Regions from separate parts of the Paenarthrobacter sp. NPDC092416 genome, predicted to be linked through region 2. Evidence: predicted binding sites of a transcription regulator. Region 2 holds the regulator's gene; the other holds the start of a gene.
The links. Region 2 encodes Rex, which represses fermentation and respiration genes when NADH is low (regulators of the CRP and FNR family bind a similar motif). Its sites were predicted from a motif close to CTTGTGAANNNNTTCACAAG; they were not measured.
Positions count from the first base shown of each region.

Region 1 (9,783 bases), on a different contig from region 2:
GGCAGCAACGAGTTGATCGAGCAGATTCGTGGGTTGGAAGATGTGAAGTCAGCGATCGCTGCTTTGCAGGCGCGCGCATCGGTGGCGTTTGACCTGGCCCAGCGCCACGAGCAAGCCGCCACTGGTGTCCCCTCCACTGAGCAGGGCAAGGGTGTGGGAGCGCAGATCGCCCTGGCCCGACGCGAATCACCCAATCGCGGGTCGCGTCTCCTCGGGCTGGCGAAGGCGCTGGTCACGGAGATGCCGCGCACCATGGCCGCACTGGAAACCGGGCAGCTGAACGAATGGCGGGCCACGCTACTCGTGAAGGAAACAGCCTGCCTGTCCGCCGAAGACCGGGCAGCCGTTGATGCGGAACTCGCCCCCGATACCGGAACCTTCGACGGCGCCGGAGACAAGACCATCATCGCTGCCGCGAAGGCGGAAGCCTACCTCCGCGATCCCCGCTCAGTGACCCAACGCGCGGCCCGCGCCGCGACCGATCGGCACGTCAGCCTCCGCCCTGCCCCGGACACCATGACCATCCTGACGGCCTTGCTCCCCGTCGCCCAAGGCGTCGCCGCGTATGCCGCGCTCACCCGCCACGCCGACTCCTCTCGCTCCGGCGGCGACACCCGCACCCGCGGCCAGATCATGGCCGACACGCTGGTTGAACGGGTCACCGGCACTCCCGGCGGCATCAGCGGCATCAATGTGCAGCTCGTCATGACCGACCGGACCCTCTTCCAAGGCGACAGCGAACCCGCACGGCTCCAAGGCTACGGAATAGTCCCCGCCGAATTGGCCCGGACGCTCATCGCTGGAGGGCAAGCCGGGCCAGATGCAGGGGTGAAAGACGGAGCCGAGATGCAGGCTGATGGGAGCCCGGAGTCCAAGGAGGGCAAGGACTTCAACGTCTTCCTTCGCCGGCTCTACACCGCCCCCGTCAGCGGTGAACTGCTGGCTATGGACTCCAAAGCCCGACTCTTCCCACCCGGGATGCGACGCTTCATCGAAACCCGCGATGACACCTGCCGCACACCCTACTGCGACGCGCCCATCCGACACATCGACCACGTCATTCCCTGGCACAACGGTGGCGCAACCAACCTCGCCAACGCCGCCGGGCTCTGCGAAGCATGCAACCACACCAAAGAAAACCCCGGCTGGAACGCAAGAACAATCCCCGGCGGCCGACATCAACTGGAAATCAGCACCCCCACCGGCCACAGATACCAGTCCAAAGCCTCACCTCCGCCAGGCCACGTGGGCGAGCATCGGCGGGAGCCAGCGCGTCTAGCAACCCGTGCCTGACCTCTCGCAGGAGCTACGGAGCTTTCACCAAGGGGATCGACGCGGTCTCGTCCACCAGCTCTGCACGGCGCAGGCCACCACCGCGGACCCACAGTTTGTAAGCCACGAACAGTAGGACAAGCCACGTGGCGCCAACGTACAGTGCCACGCGGGTGTCCTCGAAGACGCCCAGGATGACGATCACCATGGCCATGAACGCGATGGTCAGGATCGATGCTGCGGGCCACAGCGGCGAACCGAATTCCGATGCCGGCAGGCCCCTGCGCTTGATCTCCCGCTTCATGGCGACGTGCGAAGCCAGGATCATCACCCAAACCCACACGGTGGCGAACGTGGCAATCGATGCGATCAGCACGAACACGTCCTCGGGAATGACAGCGTTCAACACCACGCCCACCAGCAGGATGCCGCCCATCATCACCACGGTCATCCACGGCACACCATGCCGGGAGATCTTGCCGAAGCTCTTGGGTGCGTGACCCTGCTGGGCAAGGCCGAACAGGATGCGGCCGGCGCCGAAGATGTCGCTGTTGATCGCAGAAAGCGCTGCCGTGATGACCACGGCGTTGAGGATGTGCGGCGCCGCGGGGATCCCCAGGCCATCGAAGATCTGCACGAATGGACTGCCGCTGCTGCCAATTTCGTTCCACGGGAAGATGCTCATCAGCACGCCGAGGGTCAGTACGTAGAACAGAAGCACGCGGACGGGAACAGTGTTGACTGCCTGCGGGATGACCTTCTTGGGGTCGGCGGCCTCACCGGCGGTAATACCGATCGTTTCGATCCCACCGAAGGCAAACATCACGACGGCGAACGCGGCCAGGAGCCCCTCGAAACCATTCGGGAACAAACCGCCGTGGTTCACAAGGTTCCCCAGCCCCGGTGCCACGCCACCGCCGTCGCCCGTTTGGAAGCCGAATACGACGATCGCCGTACCGCCGACGATCATGGCGATGATCGCCACTACCTTGATGAGCGAGAACCAGAACTCGAGTTCACCGAAGACCTTGACGCTCAGGAGGTTCATGGCGCCGAGGAACAGGATGATCGCGAGGACCCAGATCCATCTGTCCACTTGAGGGAACCAGAAGCCCATATAGATGCTGAAAGCGGTGACGTCGGCGATGGCAACGATCGCCATCTCGAACACGTAGGTCCAGCCGGTCACGAAGCCTGCGAATGGTCCGAGGTACTTGCTTGCGTACTGGCCGAACGAGCCGGAGACGGGGTGCCTGACGGCCATTTCGCCGAGTGCGCGCATCACCATGAACACGGCGGCGCCGCCGATGATGTAGGCCAGCAGGACGGCTGGGCCGGCTTTCTGGATGGCGGAGGCGGAACCGTAGAAGAGCCCCGTGCCGATTGCGGATCCGAGTGCCATGAAGCGGATATGACGGACGTTGAGGCCACGGCTGAGCGCCGTACCGGCGGCCTGGAGGACAGTGTCCTTCGAGGCCAGCGTGGTTTGTTGCATGGTAAAACCTTCTCGTCTTTGGGAGGGGATCGCTATCCAGCACATCACTTTTGGCTGCCTTGTGATCGGTCTCACGGGTGTTTGCTGTCTTTGATCGCAGACATTGGGGCCCGGGCAGGGTTGGGATGCCCGTGATCCGTGGAAGCTCGGTGGTCAAAGTCGTAGTCGAACGTCAGATAGGATGACCGCGGACAGCTCATCATCCCGGTCAGGCATCCCTCGCCCCGTGCGTCGCCTCCGATGACATGAGGGCTGCCGTCGGACTTTATTGGGGGACTCTTCTTGTCTGTATTCCGCTCTGCTTCATTCCGTGCTGCACGTCGCCGTTGGACCGCTGCTGCTGTGGCGTCGCTGATCGGTTCGGCGTCGCTGCTGTTCGCCGCTCCCGCGCAGGCTTACGACCTCCCGGACTTTGAGCTCCCGCACGCGTCGCAGGCTCCCGTTCCGTTCGTGAAGCGGGCTGGTGACGCTGCCGGTGTGCTTGAGCTGTGGAGGACAGGTGGCCCGGCAACGCGCGCGGCTGCGCAGCTTGCCTTGGTGGGCGGTCCAGGCGCCACGCAGACATTCCTCGACGGCGGACAGGACGTCGCGCTGGCCGCCGACCGCAAGCAGTTGGTCACCGAACTGACGACGCGGGGGAGTGCAAGCGTGCGGGAAGGGGCCGCCAAAACGCTGGCCACCAACGACCCCGCGAAGATCGATGCCTTCCTCTCCAAAGGTTGGGCGGGTGCCTGGGAACTTGATCTGCGGATCACAGCTACATGGTTCCTGGACACGGAGGGACCACTTCGGGCGGCCGCTTCCGACAGTCTGGATAAGGGCGAGGAAGCCATCGAGCGGTTCGTCCTTGCGGGCTGGCGGAAGATAGCCCAGGGGCAGGACCGGGAGGCCGCATATCAGCTGACCGAATCACGCGTACCTTCAGTAACCCGCGGAGCTCAGGCAGCACTCGACACGAACAACCCTGATGCAATAGCTGACTTCCTCCGGTATGGGCAGTTCGCCGCCGCAGACCACCATGCAGAATCAACGGCGGTGGCCGCCATTCTTCAGAAGGTCAAGGACGACATCGCGGCCAACCCCAACGGCACCGCAGCCGTCGCAGACCGGGCGAAGACCGCCGTCGAGCACGCTCGAAGCACCGCAGCCGCCGCGAGGTCAGCGGACACATCGCGTCTGGTCGCGGACAGGGATTTCCTTTCGTCCTTGGCCACGCCCCGGCAGGCCATGGATAATGCGCTGCTGACATCGGAGGAGCCCGCAAAGGCCGCCTTCGCTAAGGCGGCCGACGAACTTCCGGAGCTACTGGCAACCCTGAATGCGCCCGGTGCCGCGCTGGATGCGTTGATCAAGGAAGCCCGTCAGGCCACGCTGGACCTGGCGCTCACCGGCACCCCTGAGGTGAAGAAGGTCGCTGAGGCTGCCCTGCGGGGCGGGGACTCTGCAATCAAGGGCTTCATCACCGACGGCTACGCTGCGGCCTTCACACTGGACGGCTCTGCTTTGGGCGCCGACCGGCAGCGTGTTTACCAGCTTCTCGACCTTGGAGGCGGGCACGTAAACGCAGCTGCCGACGCCGCTCTCAGTTCCAGCAGCCACGCAGATGTCCGGTACTTCCTGGAGTACGGATTCGATCAAGCGCTGAACCTCGATAACCGCGTCCAGACGACCTTCGCTTTGGATTCAACACCAGAGGTCCGGGCAGCGGCCAGTGTCGCCCTGGACGGCAGCCGGGCAGATCTTCAGGCATTCATGACCCGCGGAAAAGCCGCGGCTGCCGAGCGTGACAGGGCCACCGCGGACCACGTCGCCTCGCTCGAGGCCATGATCACCGAACTCGCAGCACTGGCGGACAAAGCAGCGCTCGACGCCCGCAAGGCGGCCGACGCTGCCACGTCGGCTGAGGCGGCACGCCAGGCAGAAGCGGCCAAGGCTGCTGAAGCAGCGCGCCAGGCTGAGGCGACCGCAGCTTCACGTCAGGTTGGTGCGTTGCCGCTGGTGGACGTCGACCAGTTGACCGGAGCAGCCCCGGCCGTGGTGCCGTGGCAGCGCGCGCCCGTCTCCGCCGTCGTGATCCCCGCAACGGGCGGGATGCCTGCGCTGCCAGCCCTTGATGCTCCCGTTCTCCCGGCTCCTCCGGCCGGCACCGCGAACCCGAATGACATCGTTTCAGTGGAACCCGAGGCTCAAATGCCCGCCACAGCGGCAAGTACGTCGACCGGTCCAAACGGCTGGACCGTCGGGCTGATTGCGTTGCTGGTTGCCGCAGCCGCCGGTGGCATCACCTTCCTGCTGCGCCGGAGGACGCCGACAACGGCAACGGCCAAGCCCGCGACAGCAACCAAGCCCGCGACAGCAACCAAGCCCGCGCCGGTGGCTGCGACGAAGCCGAAGCCTAAGCCCAAGCCTTAGGCGCACGCCCCTGGGGCGGGGTTCTGGAGGAGCAGGTGCCTCGCCAGCCCTTCCGGGTTCGCCAAGGCCCAGGAGGTGGCCGCCTGGCATGACATCCGGTGTGAGTCCCAATCGCTCCCGGAAGTCTTGACGATTTCCTAACGCGGATGGGGCGGTATCTTTCTTCACAGACGCGCCGATCCTGCGTAACGTCGGCTCCATGGATACCGTCATTCAGACCGTTGATCTCCATAAGAATTTCGGCCAGGTCAAGGCATTGGACGGCCTTGACCTGGAAGTCCGTGCTGGGCAAGTCCATGGCTTCCTTGGCCCGAACGGCGCGGGGAAATCCACCACGCTGCGGATCCTGCTGGGTCTGGCACGGGCCTCATCCGGCAGCGCAAGCGTCCTTGGATTGCACCCATGGGCCGACGCCGTCGAACTTCACCGCCGTGTGGCCAGCGTTCCCGGCGACGTGAGCATCTGGCCGAATCTTTCAGGGGGAGAGGCCATCGACTTCCTGTCCCGGCTCAGGGACGGCGGGACGGATCGCGGCGAGTATCGGCGGCGAAAAGAGCGCTTGTGCCAACTCTTCGACTTCGACCCCACCAAGAAGGGCCGGGCTTACTCCAAAGGCAATCGTCAGAAAGTTGCGCTCATCGCAGCCCTCGTTGCGGACGCCGAGGTCTACCTCCTCGACGAGCCGACCAGCGGTCTGGATCCGTTGATGGAGGCCGTCTTTACTCGCGAGGTTCGCAGGCTAGTCGGTGAGAACGGGGCAACCGTCCTTCTCTCCAGCCACATTCTCTCCGAGGTAGAGCAGCTGGCCGACAGCGTGAGCATCATCCGCGCCGGTCGGATTGTCGACGGCGGCACCCTCGACTCGCTGCGGCATCTGACCCGTACGGGGATCTCGTTCGCAACGGACAACGTGGACGTCCAGGCCCTCGCTAATCTTTCCCAAGTACACGACCTCACCCTGGCCGCCGGCAGGGTCAAGTTCAGTGCCGACTCGGACCGCGTCCATGAAATCCTGCCGCTCCTTGGCAGCCTTGGCGTGCAGGGTCTCCTGGTCGCTCCACCGTCGCTTGAAGAGTTGTTCCTCCGGCATTACGGCGTTGCCCTTCCACCCCAGACAGAGGAAGCGAAGTCCGACGGCGGCACTCACCATCGGCACCGCCGCCCACCCGCCCGGACGGGCCATTGAGATGAGCCGTTTCCTTGACCTGTACTGGCAGCGGCTCCGCCGTGACCGGTGGCAACTTCTGAGCTGGGTTGTATCGATCGGTGCGCTCGCGCTGTTTGCAACAACCGCGGTGGCTTCGGCGTACGGTGACGATGCTTCCCGTGCCGAGATCCTGCATGTCGCAACGGCAACTCCCGCCATCTTGATTCTCCGCGGGCTTGTTCGCGGCCCGGCGCTGGATGCGTTCACGTTCTTCCAGATCTTCGCTTTCATCGGAGTACTTGCCGGACTGATGAACACGTTCATGGCCGTGCGGCATACGCGCGCCGAAGAAGAAACCGGCCGGGCTGAGCTTGTCGCGGCCACAGCGGCCGGTCGGTGGATGCCCTTGGCGGCGACTGTGACTCATGGGCTCGTGGCGAACGTGCTGGTGGCCGCGGCTGTCATGTTCGGTTTTATCGCCGGCGGGCTCGATGCCGCCGGCTCCCTTGTGGCCGGCCTTGCGACAGGAGTCATTGGGTTGGCGTTCCTTGCGGTTGGACTGCTGGCATCCGAGTTCATGAGTACCTCACGTGGGGCAAACGGTGCCGCGGCAGGGCTGGTGGTGGCTGCCTATCTTCTGCGCGGTTTCGGCGACGCGACCGGCGAGGTCAGCCAGGACGGACTCACTGTCACGGCGGCGTGGCCGAGCTGGGTATCGCCGATCGGCTGGGGACAGCAGACGTTTGCCTACACAGGAAACCGATGGTGGCCCTTGCTGTTGCCGCTGGGTCTTGGCGTCGTATGCGTCGCCCTGACCGCCGTCGTGATGTCCAGGCGCGACGTTGGCGCCAGCGTGCTGGCGGGACGGCGAGGCCGCGCGGACGCCCGCCGCTCGCTCCGTGGGCCCTTCGCTCTGGCACTCCGTCTCCAGCAGGGTGCGATCGCCAGTTGGTGCATTGGCGGGTTCATCGCGGGCCTGCTCACCGGGGCGCTCGGGGCTGCCATCCAGCAGGTCAGCATCACAAATTCCTCCGTCACAGCCATTCTGAGAGCCATGATTGAGGCGCAAGGAACAACAATGGCGCAGTTGCTCATTGCTGTTTTGTTCGAAATCGGCGGCATCCTTGCGGCGGCCTGCGGACTCCAGGCCGTTCTGCGGTTGAGGCAGGAAGAAGTGGCAGGCACCGCCGAACTGGTCCTTTCGGAGCCGCTGGGACGTGTCCGGTGGTTCGGGAGCTTCCTCGGCCTTGGCGCGGCCTCGGTGGTCCTCGTGATGGTGTTCGCGGCGTTGGGTGCCTGGTATTCCTTACTGGTCTCCGGCGAATCAGCCGTGGGCAATGTATGGGAAACAGCTCTGGCCCAGATCCCGGCTGCGTTGCTCTACTTGGCGTTGCCGGCTGCGGTTTTCGTCGTTGTTCCCCGGGCTACTGTGCCGATCGGCTGGGCGTTGCTGGCCTTGGGCGTCGTGCTGGGTGTCTACGGCGGAATGCTGGGGTTCGATAAGTCACTCAGGGACCTTTCGCCCTTCACTCACACGCCTGTGGTCACCAGCTCCGGAACCGATTGGAGCGGCGGGTTCTGGATGTTGGGGATTGGGGCGGCGCTGGTGTTGTTCGCGCTCGTGGCCGTACGGCGTCGGGAGGTTGGTACGGCCTGAGCTGCCGCCGGATGATCGTGGCCGGCGGTCCAAGTCTGGTATTCCGGACACGCCTCTTGTGAAGTGGCATGGCGCCCACCCCTCCAAGGGTGCACGCTTAAGTACGGGATACCGGACAGCGTGCTTTCCGGTGCCCGCTCCAGCACCACGAGCAGCGAGGAATCATGACAACGACGCCATTGGCACCAGGCAAGGCCACGTCCAAGGTCCCTGCCGCCGAAAATACGCTGCGCATCCTGAAACTGTTGGCCTCGCGCCGCGGTCCCATGGCGGCGTCGAACATTGCAACGGCGCTCGGTTTGCCGCGCTCAAGCGTTTACCACCTGCTCGGCGTGATGGAAGCGAACGGCTTCGTTCTGCACCTGCACGAGGAGCAGCGCTATGGGCTGGGCATCAGCGCTTTTGAGCTCAGCTCCGCCTATTCGAGGCAGGAGCCGCTGTCCCGGCTGGGACGGCCCATGCTTGCCTCGTTGGTTGACGCGATCGGCGAAAGCGCGCACTTGGCCGTGCTCCACGGCCGCGATGTCCTCTACATCGTGGAGGAGCGTGCCAAGAACCGCCCGAGCCTGGTGACCGACGTCGGCGTCCGCCTGCCCAGCCACCTCACCGCGTCTGGTCGCGCGATCCTGGCTGCCTTGCCCAAGTCGCAAGTCCGGGCCTTGTACCCGAACGCAGCCGCCTTCACGTCCCGGCACGAGGTCGAATCCCCCATCATGAAGTACTCGGCGCTGTCCTCGCATCTGGATCAGGTACGACAGCGCGGCTACGCCACGGAAAACGGCGAAATCACGCCGGGATTCGGCTCCATCGCCGCCGCCGTGACCGACCATTTGGGATGGCCGACGGCGGCAGTCGCCGTCACGTTCATCGAGGACAAAGTGCCGGCTGAGCAATGGCCGAAACTCGCTGCCCGCATCCAAAAAGCGGCTGACGAGTTGTCAGTCCGCATCCACGGCCGCCCGGCGGGCTAATCCGTTCGCATACTCCGTATGAGCCTATTCTCCACTCGGCTTCGGTCCGCCTGGCCCCGAGGCTTCGCGCTCGACGAGTTTGCGGAAGGTCTCCAGCTCACCGCGGAAGCTGCCCCGGTAGGATCCCATGGCGAAAAGCCGCGCGAAGATCGCCGAGACGAATCCTCGGGTCTCGAACTCCTGGTTGATGCGCGTGCCCCCGCCCTCGGCGGCAAACCTCACATCTGACTCGCCCTTCAGGATCGCATTGCCGAACCGTGTGCGGAGGTGCCAAGGCCGCTCGACGGCAAGGATTTCGGTGGGGCTGGCCATTCGCCCGAACCACACTGTGTAGCGGCTGCCCGCCTGGTCGATTGAGCCGATGCGGTCGGTCACGCGGGTGACTCCGCCGATCCATTCAGGGAACCGGTCCGGGTCCGTCCAAGCCGCGAAGACGTGCTCGGGCGGCGCCGCGACGAGCGTCGTCACTCGGAACGTTGCCATGGGTCCAGCATGCGCTCAATGTAGCGCGAATGCGAGGGGTGGCGATGCTGTACCACCGCGCCTGGCCGGGGGATCGCAGCCGGAAGGCGTGCGTCTGTAATCCCGGACAGCACCCTTCAAAAAGCCGTTCCGGCGGCGCAATAAAGGGGCTTTAGTAGAAGCAGAAGATCTTTCCACCACACACTTCCCACAGACGAAGGAGTCATCATGGCACCCGCCGATTTCACTACTGGTGCCCGTCCGGTTAAGGCCGCTCGGGGTACTTTGCTTACTGCCAAGTCGTGGCAGACTGAGGCGCCGTTGCGCATGTTGATGAATAACCTTGATCCTGAGGTTGCTGAGCGTC
Region 1 covers NZ_JBIVQG010000003.1:291,890-301,672, reverse strand. Annotated here, with positions in the region: gene ACIQC5_RS09150 (HNH endonuclease) at 1-1,293, shown strand, start outside; gene ACIQC5_RS09145 (amino acid permease) at 1,307-2,767, opposite strand; gene ACIQC5_RS09140 (ALF repeat-containing protein) at 3,050-5,179, shown strand; gene ACIQC5_RS09135 (ATP-binding cassette domain-containing protein) at 5,379-6,365, shown strand; gene ACIQC5_RS09130 (ABC transporter permease) at 6,367-7,983, shown strand; gene ACIQC5_RS09125 (IclR family transcriptional regulator) at 8,148-8,954, shown strand; gene ACIQC5_RS09120 (SRPBCC domain-containing protein) at 8,979-9,437, opposite strand; gene ACIQC5_RS09115 (urocanate hydratase) at 9,645-9,783, shown strand, end outside.
Region 1: a site for Rex is predicted at 2,826-2,845, ahead of ACIQC5_RS09140 (ALF repeat-containing protein). Genes of this name have one in related genera too.

Region 2 (9,783 bases):
GTATCCGGAGATTGCCGGCTTCCTGGGCCGCCACCGGGACCGCTATGACTCCATGTTGGCTGTGTTGAACTATTTCGACGGCGTGCACCTGGGCCGGGCTGCCAGTGTGCCTGCGCTCTTTTCCGCGGCGCAGATGGACGACATTTGCCCGCCGTCCACCGTCTTCGCAAGCTACAACAATTACGGGGTTTCAGGCGGCGCCCCGGAGAAGGACGTCGAGGTTTACCGCTTCAACAACCACGAGGGTGGGCAGGAGCATCACTGGATCAAGCAGTTGCAGTTCCTTCGCAAACTGCTGTCATCTTGATGGACACGATTTGTCCCGTTCACTGAACCGCGGTTATGGTGTGGCTATGACTAACCGTTGGTATGCGTATTTTTCGTTGGCTCTGGAGGGGCCCGCGTCTAACTGACACGCATCCAACTTTCCTTCAGAGCCAACAGGGCAGAGATCATTCTCTGCCCTTCGCCATATCCGGCGGGTTCTGAAAAGGGGCCCGCTCCGCATCCGGAACAGGACCCAGAAAATGACCAGCATCACCGCAGAACCCACTGAATCGCTCGAATCCGCTAACGCCACGCAGCCCACCACCTCCAACCTCCGCGTCGCCCGCTTCGAGCCCCTTCCGGCACCGCAGGACCTCATCGCTGAGTTGCCGCTCGACGCCCGCTCAGCTGCCGTCGTCGACCGTGGCCGTGACGAAGTCCGCGCCATCATGGACGGCGTTGATGACCGTCTGCTGGTGATCGTTGGTCCGTGCTCCATCCACGATCCCAAGGCCGGCCTTGAATACGCCCGCCGGCTGGTCAGCCAGGCCGAGAAGCACAAGGAAGACTTGCTGGTGGTCATGCGCACCTACTTCGAGAAGCCGCGCACCACGGTCGGCTGGAAGGGCCTCATCAACGATCCCCACCTCGACGGCAGCCACGACATCGCCGCAGGCCTGCGCGCAGCCCGTGGCTTCCTGAAGCAGGTCACGGCGCTCGGACTTCCCACGGCCACCGAATTCCTGGAGCCGATCAGCCCGCAGTACATGGCGGACCTCGTATCCTGGGGCGCGATCGGCGCCCGCACCACCGAAAGCCAGATCCACCGCCAGCTCGCCTCCGGCCTGTCCATGCCCATCGGCTTCAAGAACGGCACCGACGGCGACCTCCAGGTGGCGATTGACGCGTGCGGCGCCTCTGCCGCTGAGCAGGCCTTCCTCGGAATCGACGACGACGGTCGCGCGGCTCTCGTGGCGACGTCGGGCAACCCGGACACCCACGTGATCCTGCGCGGCGGACGCAAGGGCCCGAACTACTCGCAGGAAGATGTCGCTGCCGCCTCGTCCAAGTTGGCCGCGAAGGGACTGAACCCCCGCCTGATCGTGGACGCCAGCCACGCCAACAGCGGCAAGAGCCACCACCGTCAGGCCGAAGTTGCGCTGGAAATCGGTGCGCAGCTTGAGGCAGGGGAGAGCTCGCCGATCGCCGGCGTGATGCTCGAAAGCTTCCTGGTTGGCGGGGCACAGAACCTGGATACGGCCAAGCAGCTGGCAGGTGAGCAGGAATTGGTCTACGGCCAAAGCGTGACGGACGCCTGCATGGAGTGGGATGTTACGGCGTCGGTGCTGGAGCAGCTTGCCGCCTCTGCCCGCAAGCGTCGGGTTGCTACGGCCGAGTAGTGGCGGGCTGAGCCGGGTCCCGTTCCGGCCGTGTTCCGTTCGGGGGTGGCCCGTTTCGGGGGTTCGCTGCGGATCATGCCGTGCGTTCGGCATTCCTCGCAGCCAACCCCCGAAACGGGTGATCTACAGCCGAGAAGCAGGCTCCCAGTTGCTGGAAACACTTTCACATTGGCCCCATCAGCCCCTAGAGTATCTAGCACATGGTTGTTTGATGGCTCAGCATCGGCACACCGTTCTACTGGGGGTGTCCTGTCCAGCTGAGAGCAAAGGAATATGGGAAATGTCCGCGGAGACTAACTTCTCGAATGCGCGTTTCATGACGGTGGCTGAAGTGGCCGACGTCTTGCGTGTTTCCAAAATGACTGTGTATCGCCTGGTCCACTCAGGGGAAATGCCGGCCGTCCGGTTCGGCCGTTCCTTCCGGGTTCCGGAAGAGGCCGTTGCCCAGTACCTCAAAGGTGCTGTGGTGGACGGGCAATCCGAAACTGCCTGAGGCTGCCAAGGTCCGTCCCGCGGACCGTGGTCACGGGGTGCCCCTCCGAAGCGGTACTCTGTTAAGGAACGTTTTACGTCATTGTAAGAATCTGTCAGTTGTGCTGTCTGCTGCTTTGTCCGCGGATCCGTTCCAACAGACAGGACCTTCATCTAGTTTGTAAGGAACTTTCGTGGGTTCAGTTATCAAGAAGCGCCGCAAGCGTATGGCCAAGAAGAAGCACCGCAAGCTGCTTCGCAAGACTCGCCACCAGCGCCGCAATAAGAAGTAGAGATACTTCACAAAGCGTGAATGCCCGCAGCCTTTCGAGGCGGCGGGCATTTTTGCATCCCACCCCACCGGTCCTCTCTCACATCCCGTCGGGTTTCCATCGGCCCTCTCTCAGGTCCTGTCGGGTTTCCATCGGCCCTCTCTCAGGTCCTGTCGGGTTTCCACCGGCCCCCTCTCACATCCTGTCGGGTTTCCCCCGGCCCTCTCTCACATCCTGTCGGGTTTCCATCGGCCCTCTCTCACGTCATACGCACGACGGCGGCACAGTCGCCGTCGTGCGCCCGCAGCACTGACCGGGCAATTTGGCTAGACTCGAGGCATGCCCGACGAGAAGAACGCCGCTGCGGTCACGGAGGCCAAGGCGCCGCAGCACACTGGCGAAGCCGCTTTCTTCGACGTCGACAACACCCTCATGAAGGGCGCGAGCCTCTTCCATGTGGCCCGCAAGATGTATGAGCGCAAGGCGTTCACTCTCTCCCAGGCAGCCGGCTTCGCCTGGAAACAGTTCAAGTTTGTGATGCGCGGCGAAAACATGGATGACGTCCATTCCGTTCGCGACTCTGCCCTCACCCTTGCGGCCGGTATTTCGGTGGCGGATGTCATGGCTCTGGGCGAAGAGGTCTACGACGAAATGATCGAGTCCCGGATCTGGCCCGGAACAAAGGCGCTGGCCGAACAGCACCTGCGCGTGGGGCGAAAGGTCTGGTTGGTGACCGCCACTCCCATTGAAGTTGCGACGGTGATTTCCACCAGGCTCGGGCTGACCGGCGCACTGGGAACGGTGGGCGAGGTAGAAGCCGGCATGTACACCGGGCGCTTGGTGGGCGACATTCTGCACGGTTCAGCCAAAGCCGTGGCAGTCAAGCGGGTGGCCGAGGAAGAGAACCTGGATCTCGATCACTGCTGGGCATACAGCGACTCTGCAAACGACATCCCGCTCCTCACCCTTGTGGGCCATCCGGTGGTCATCAATCCGGATTCCCGGCTCCGCCGCCACGCGCGCGAGCACAACTGGCCCGTGTATGACTTCCGGTCCGGCCGCAGGGCCGCGACTCTCGGGCTCAAGGCAGCCACCGTGGGCGGGGCTGTCTACGGGCTGTGGCGAGGTTTCTCAAATTTCCGCGGCCCACGCGTTTAAACTCTCCTGGATCCGGCCCGCCCAAACGCACCTGTGGATAACTTCTGCAGGCTTAAGTGCTTCTGGGCAACAATGCCGTATGGAAAAATCAACGCCCTTCCCCGCAACGCTTGTCGTCGCTCCGTTTACGCTGGAAGAGGCCATTACTGCTGGCGTTGCGCGGCCGCAGTTATGGCGTCGTCCCGAAATTGAGTCGGTGAGCCGGGGGTTGTATCGGCATGCCGACTGGGATTTTGAACTCACCGCTGCCGCTCGGTCTCTCTCGGCTTCGAGCCCAGGCGCCTGGGTCTCACATGTTACGGCCGCCCGCATCCATGGGCTTTGCCTGCCCCCTTGGCTGTCGGATTCCAACGAGCTTCACCTGAGCAAGCCTCGCCATTTGCAGCCGGTACGACGCAAGGGAGTGATAGGGCACACGGTGTTGGTTTCCGAAGACGAAATCGAGAATGTTCACGGCATCTGCATCAGCACACGTGCCAGAACATGGCTGGACCTGGCACGTCGTCTGCCACTGTCCGATCTGGTCTGTCTTGGCGACGAACTGATTCGGATTCCCCGGCCGGAATTCGAAGGGCGAACTGACTCCTTCACAACCATCGCTGCCCTCAGGACAATGGTGGACCGCCACAAGAATTTCCAGGGCGTGGTCCGTGCCAGGGAAGCGTTGGAGATCATGCGCGTAGGGGCGGATTCTGCACCTGAGACGCTCCTGCGACTTGCCATGCTTGACGCCGGCATTCCGGAACCAGAGTTGCAGGTCCGACTTCGACCAGATGACCCGTTCTCGCCCTCGGCTGATTTGGGCTTCCGCGGCCGCCGGGTCGCCATCCAGTACGACGGCGGTCATCACCTTGAGGAGGCACAGGCACTGAGCGATCGGCGTCGGGATAAGGCTTTCGAAGCAGCAGGATGGGTAGTCCTCAAATTTGGAAAAGAGGATCTGGCGGACAACTTTGCCAAAGCCACACGGCGGATCAAGAAAGTGCTCCGGACCGCCTGGACAGATCCGGCCGTCCGCGCTGGCTTCGTCCGGGGTGGGATGTGAGTGAGGGTGGCCCGGTTGGGGGTGGGATGTGAGTGGGGGTGGCCCGGCTGGGGGTGGGATGTGGGAGAGCGTTGGGGGAGAAGGGCGTGGACAGATACCGTTGAGACATGGCTAATCCCGACGTCGTACTCCTCACCAAAGCTGACTGCCACCTCTGCGCGGAGGCGCGTGCCGCCGTCGAACGCGTTACGTCTTCGCTTGGCGTGAACTGGTCGGAGCAGACCATCGACGCCGACCCCGAACTCCAGGAGCGTTACGCAGAAGAGATTCCCGTGGTGTTGGTGAACGGCATCCAGCGCGACTTTTGGAAGATCGACGAGCAACGGCTGACCCGTGTACTGCAGAAAGTCATCCAAAACTGACGGCGCGGTTACCGGAAAGTAACGGCTTTTGTTGAGTCCGGCAACAGGGCCCTAGAGTGGAACAACAAGCAACTCAATGGAGAATACCGTGACTGCGCTGGAACCGTCCCCGGAGGCAACGACGGGTGATAACGAAGCTGCGACGAAGCAGATCCCGCCCGCTGCTGTGGCCCGGATGACTCTTTATTTGCGCGCGCTCAACTCCCTTTTGGCGGAAGGCGTGGAACGCGTCTCCTCCGAAGCCCTGGCCGAAGCCTCGGGCGTCAGCTCTTCCACCCTTCGCAAGGACCTGTCCTATGTGGGCTCCTACGGCACGCGTGGTGTCGGTTACGAAGTCCAATACCTGAGCCGGCACATCGCTGCGGCTCTTGGACTGACGCACGACTGGAAGGTCGCGATAGTCGGTGCCGGTAACCTCGGCAAGGCCTTGGCACGGTACGGCGGCTTCGAATCGAGGGGTTTCGACGTCGTGGCAATCTTCGATGCGGACCCGATGGTGATCGGCAACGAGGTCGGCTGGCTGCGGGTCAGCGATACCGCGGAATTGGAGCGGGTCCTGGAACGTACGCACACCAACATGGTGGTGCTGGCGCTTCCAGCGACTGTTGCCCAAGCAGTCTGCGACCGGGTGATCGCCGCGGGAATCCGGAGCATCCTCAGCTTCGCCCCGGTGCTGCTGCAGGTCCCGCCGCACGTCAACCTGCGCAAAGTGGACATGGCCACCGAACTCCAGATTCTGGCCTACCACGCACAGCGGGCGCAGACACCGGGCCAGGCTGTTTAGCCGAACCGGGTCCACGCCCGTTGGAGGGTGCTGCTGAATATGTAAGGCCTAGCGGCCGTACGGGTTCTGGTATGGGTTGCCGAATGCCTGCTGCTTGCGGAAGTACGGGGCCGACGCCGGCAGGTACAGCAGGACGATCGCTGCGACACCCAGCAGGATTGTCAGGAGCTGGAGCACGCCGTAGAGCGCGCCGAGGGTGAAGAGGCTGGTGAGGCCCAGAACGGAGATCGCAGCGAAGACCGTGCCAAGGATCCTGGCCCAGTTCTTGCCCTTGCGGACCGGGAAGGCCACCAGCGCGTAGAGGCCCAGCGAAATGATGGCGCCGATGATTCCGCCCACTGCCATGGCGCCCTGCATGCCTTCAAAGGCACCGGGAGGGAACTCCTGGCCCTGCTGGGCAGCTTGCTGCATCATGGCATCAATGAAGGGCTGCCCTCCGCTGAAGGCAAGAACCAGCGAGCTGATGGCGGAGAGTGCGCCGGCTGCGATGATCATCCAGAAGGACATGTTGACCAGCGGGGGAACCGTTGCAGGACCTGGTTGCTGGCTCGGCCAGTTGGTGTCCTGGCCGTACTGCGGAACCTGGCCGTACGGCGAGGGCTGCTGACCGAACTGCGGAGCCTGCTGCCCGAACTGCGGAGCCTGCTGACCGAACTGCGGAGCCTGCTGCCCGTACTGGGGTGCGGCGGGCTGGCCGTAAGGTGAGGGCGGCTGCGGGGCCGGCTGGCCGTACTGGGGTGCAGCGGGCTGACCATACTGCGGTGCGGGAGGCTGCGGCGCGGATGGCTGCTGTCCCTGTTCGGGGGAGCGTTCGCCGTACTGCGGCTGCTCAGGCTTGGGAGCGTCGCCCGGGTTGGACGGCGGGTACGGAGGGTTGCTCATGCTGTTCCTTTGCTTGTTCGACTGCTGTGACGGCTGCCGGGTTCAGCAAGAAGACCCTCCCCCAGCCTGGCTCTGCTTCAACCGTACCTCCAGGGTCCGGCGCTGCTACCGATCACACGCAGGAATTTCCTGTATCGCGGGGAAATCATCCTGACGGCTTACGCCTTCATGATGAAGGCCGCGGGGTCCCCCGGGGAACCGGCCGCGGCCTTCTGCTCGCATGCTCGCCCGTCAAACCCGACGGCGGCATATGAGGTAGCGCTAGACGCCGCCCTTGACTGCCTTGAACCAGAGTTGCGAGTTCGGGAGCCACATCAGCACCACTGCGACGGCGCTGACGAGGAAGCCGAACCAGTTGCCGCCGGCCCCGCCGGCGTTTGCGGCGCTGAAGATGGCGAGCAGCAAGGAAACGGCGGCCAGGATGGTCAAGGCGAGGCGGGCCCACTCCTTGCCTTCCTTCATCTTCATGGCCATGACGATTTGTGCCGCCGAGACCGCCAACCCGATCAACACGAAGACCAGAGCCAAAGCGGCATAGCCCGGTGCGAACGCGAAGGCCGCGATAACGACGAAGAAGCCGATGAGTCCGAGCAGGAGGCCGATCAGGCCCCAAATGACCCAGATGAAGTAGGACACTTTCAGCTCTGTGGGCAAGCCCTGTGTTTTGAAGATTCCGGAGAATCCGCCCTGCGGCATCACGTCATTGAAGTTACGGGGTCCGTCAGTGGGCATCTCGAAGTGGAAACCGCCCGGCTGGGCTGGCTGGCCCGGCTGAGCCGGAGGAACGGGCTGCGACGGCGGCTGATATCCCTGTGGTGGTTGGTAGCCCTGCGGAGGCTGGTAACCCGCAGGAGGAACATTGCCGGGCTGCGGAGGCTGGGCGCCGGGCTGCTGAGGCTGTGGAACTTCGTCTGGGTTACTCATGGCATCACTTTAGACCGCAGGTTGAAGGATGCATAGGAAATTCGGAGCCAATTCGCAGCCAAATACAGGCTATCTGCCGAACAATTGGTGGGTGACTCATGAGTACGCGAAACGGCGCCCCCGCACGGTGAACATGCACTGTGCTGAGGCGCCGTTGATGCGCATGATGATCCCGGACAGGGGCCGGACAGGATCAGGCGGAAGGTGCGATGAACGCGAGCTCAAGGTTGATGACAACCTTGTCGCTGACCAGGACGCCGCCGGCTTCGAGCACGGCGTTCCAGGTGAGGCCGAACTCCTTGCGGCTGATGGTGGTCTCGCCGGAGATGCCTGCCCGGGTGTTGCCGAACGGGTCGACCGCTACGCCGTTGAATTCGGTCTCGATGGAGACCTCTTTGGTGACGCCCTTGATGGTGAGATCGCCCACGAGGTCGAAGCCGTCGCCGTTGGCCTTGACGTGGCGGGAGACGAAGGTCATTTCCGGGAACTTCTCGACGTCGAAGAAGTCTTCACCCTTGACGTGGCCGTCGCGGTTGACGTCGCCGGAGTCGAAGCTGGCGGTCTGGATGGAGGCGGTGACCTTGGAATCGGTCAGTGCTTCGCCGACCTCCAGGGTGGCCTCGGCGTCCTTGAACTGGCCGCGGACCTTGCTGATGCCCGCGTGGCGGACGGTGAAGCCGATCTCGCTGTGCGAGTTGTCGAGGGTCCAGATGCCGGTGGTGACGTTGGCGGGGATAGTCATCATGGTGTTGCTCCTAAGTGGTGTGGAAGGTTTCCGCTTGCTTGCCCGGCCGGCAGCTCCAAGCGATTACTTGAAGTGTCAACCGAGCGCTGTACTCAGTATAAACATGCATATGCATCTTTTATTCCACTCCGCTGGAACATTTTCGGAAAACTTTGAGTTCTACTGTCGGTAGAAGATTTCAGATCGCCCCGCTTCTTTGAGAAACTGGTAAACATGCCCCAAGCAACTGTCCATCTGCTTCGCCATGGCGAGGTCCACAATCCCGATGGCGTCCTGTATGGCCGGCTGCCGGAATTCCACCTCTCCGAGCGGGGCCGGCAGATGGCCCGGATGCTCGCGGACCACTTCGCAGCCCGCGTCAGCGATGGTGCCAAGATCGTCTACCTGGTCGCCTCGCCGCTGACGCGCGCCCAGGAAACGGCCATGCCCACGGCCGAGGCTCTCAATCTCGAGATCCACACCGAGCCACGGATCATCGAGGCAGAGAACCACTTTGAGGGTCTCCACCCCACCCCCGGCGAATTCATGAAACCAAAGCACTGGATCTACTTCCGCAATCCAATGCGCCCGTCGTGGGGCGAACCGTATACCGAACAGGCCGCCCGTGTGCTGGCCGCGGTGGAGGATGCACGGGTCAAGGCCATTGAGCTGGGTGGCGACGGCGCCGAAGCCGTGCTCGTCAGTCACCAGCTGCCGATTTGGTCCACCCGCTTGACCGCCGAGGGGCGTCGCCTTGCGCACGATCCCCGCAAGCGTGAATGCACGCTCACTTCCCTGACGTCCCTTGTATTCGACGACGACGGCAAGATTGCGCGCGTTGACTACAGCGAACCCGCTGCCGTGCTGCTTCCCGGCGCGGCCAGCACCCCGGGGGCATAGAGAGATATGGACACCAACCTTTCCCGCCGCGCAGCACTCACGGCCGGCGGCGTCCTCCTTGCCGGCCTGACCATGGGCCTTTCAGCGTGTGCGCAGGAAGACGCCCTGGCCAAGCAGGCCAAAGCGGGCGACAACAAGAACTATGTTGCCGGCGACGGTTCCGTGACCGAGTTCGCCAAGGCTGACCGTGCCGCACCCGTTGCCCTCAAGGGCACGCTGTTCAACGGCACTGACGTAAAGCCCGAGGACCTCAAAGGCAAAGTCACGGTGCTGAACTTCTGGTTCGCTGCCTGCGCCCCCTGCCGCGTGGAAGCCCCGCAGCTTGAAGCGCTCCACCAGGAATTCAAGGACCAGGGCGTCCAGTTCTTCGGTGTGAACCTCCGCGATGAGAAAGCCACCGCGGAGGCCTTCGACAAGACCTTCAACCTGACGTACCCGAGCTTCAACGACAAGGACGGCGCCGTGCTGCTGTCCGTCTCCGGGATCGTTCCTCCTGGAGCCGTTCCCACCACGCTGGTCCTGGACAAGGACGGCAAAGTGGCCTCCCGCGTGCTCGGTGAAATCGAGAAGAGTACCCTCAAAGCCCTCATCACG
Region 2 covers NZ_JBIVQG010000001.1:112,446-122,228, forward strand. Annotated here, with positions in the region: gene ACIQC5_RS00485 (acetylxylan esterase) at 1-307, shown strand, start outside; gene ACIQC5_RS00490 (3-deoxy-7-phosphoheptulonate synthase) at 528-1,667, shown strand; gene ACIQC5_RS00495 (helix-turn-helix domain-containing protein) at 1,948-2,160, shown strand; gene ACIQC5_RS00500 (30S ribosomal protein bS22) at 2,333-2,431, shown strand; gene ACIQC5_RS00505 (HAD family hydrolase) at 2,750-3,568, shown strand; gene ACIQC5_RS00510 (DUF559 domain-containing protein) at 3,648-4,613, shown strand; gene ACIQC5_RS00515 (glutaredoxin family protein) at 4,721-4,975, shown strand; gene ACIQC5_RS00520 (redox-sensing transcriptional repressor Rex) at 5,052-5,759, shown strand; gene ACIQC5_RS00525 (hypothetical protein) at 5,808-6,641, opposite strand; gene ACIQC5_RS00530 (hypothetical protein) at 6,903-7,565, opposite strand; gene ACIQC5_RS00535 (YceI family protein) at 7,759-8,307, opposite strand; gene ACIQC5_RS00540 (histidine phosphatase family protein) at 8,524-9,189, shown strand; gene ACIQC5_RS00545 (TlpA family protein disulfide reductase) at 9,196-9,783, shown strand, end outside.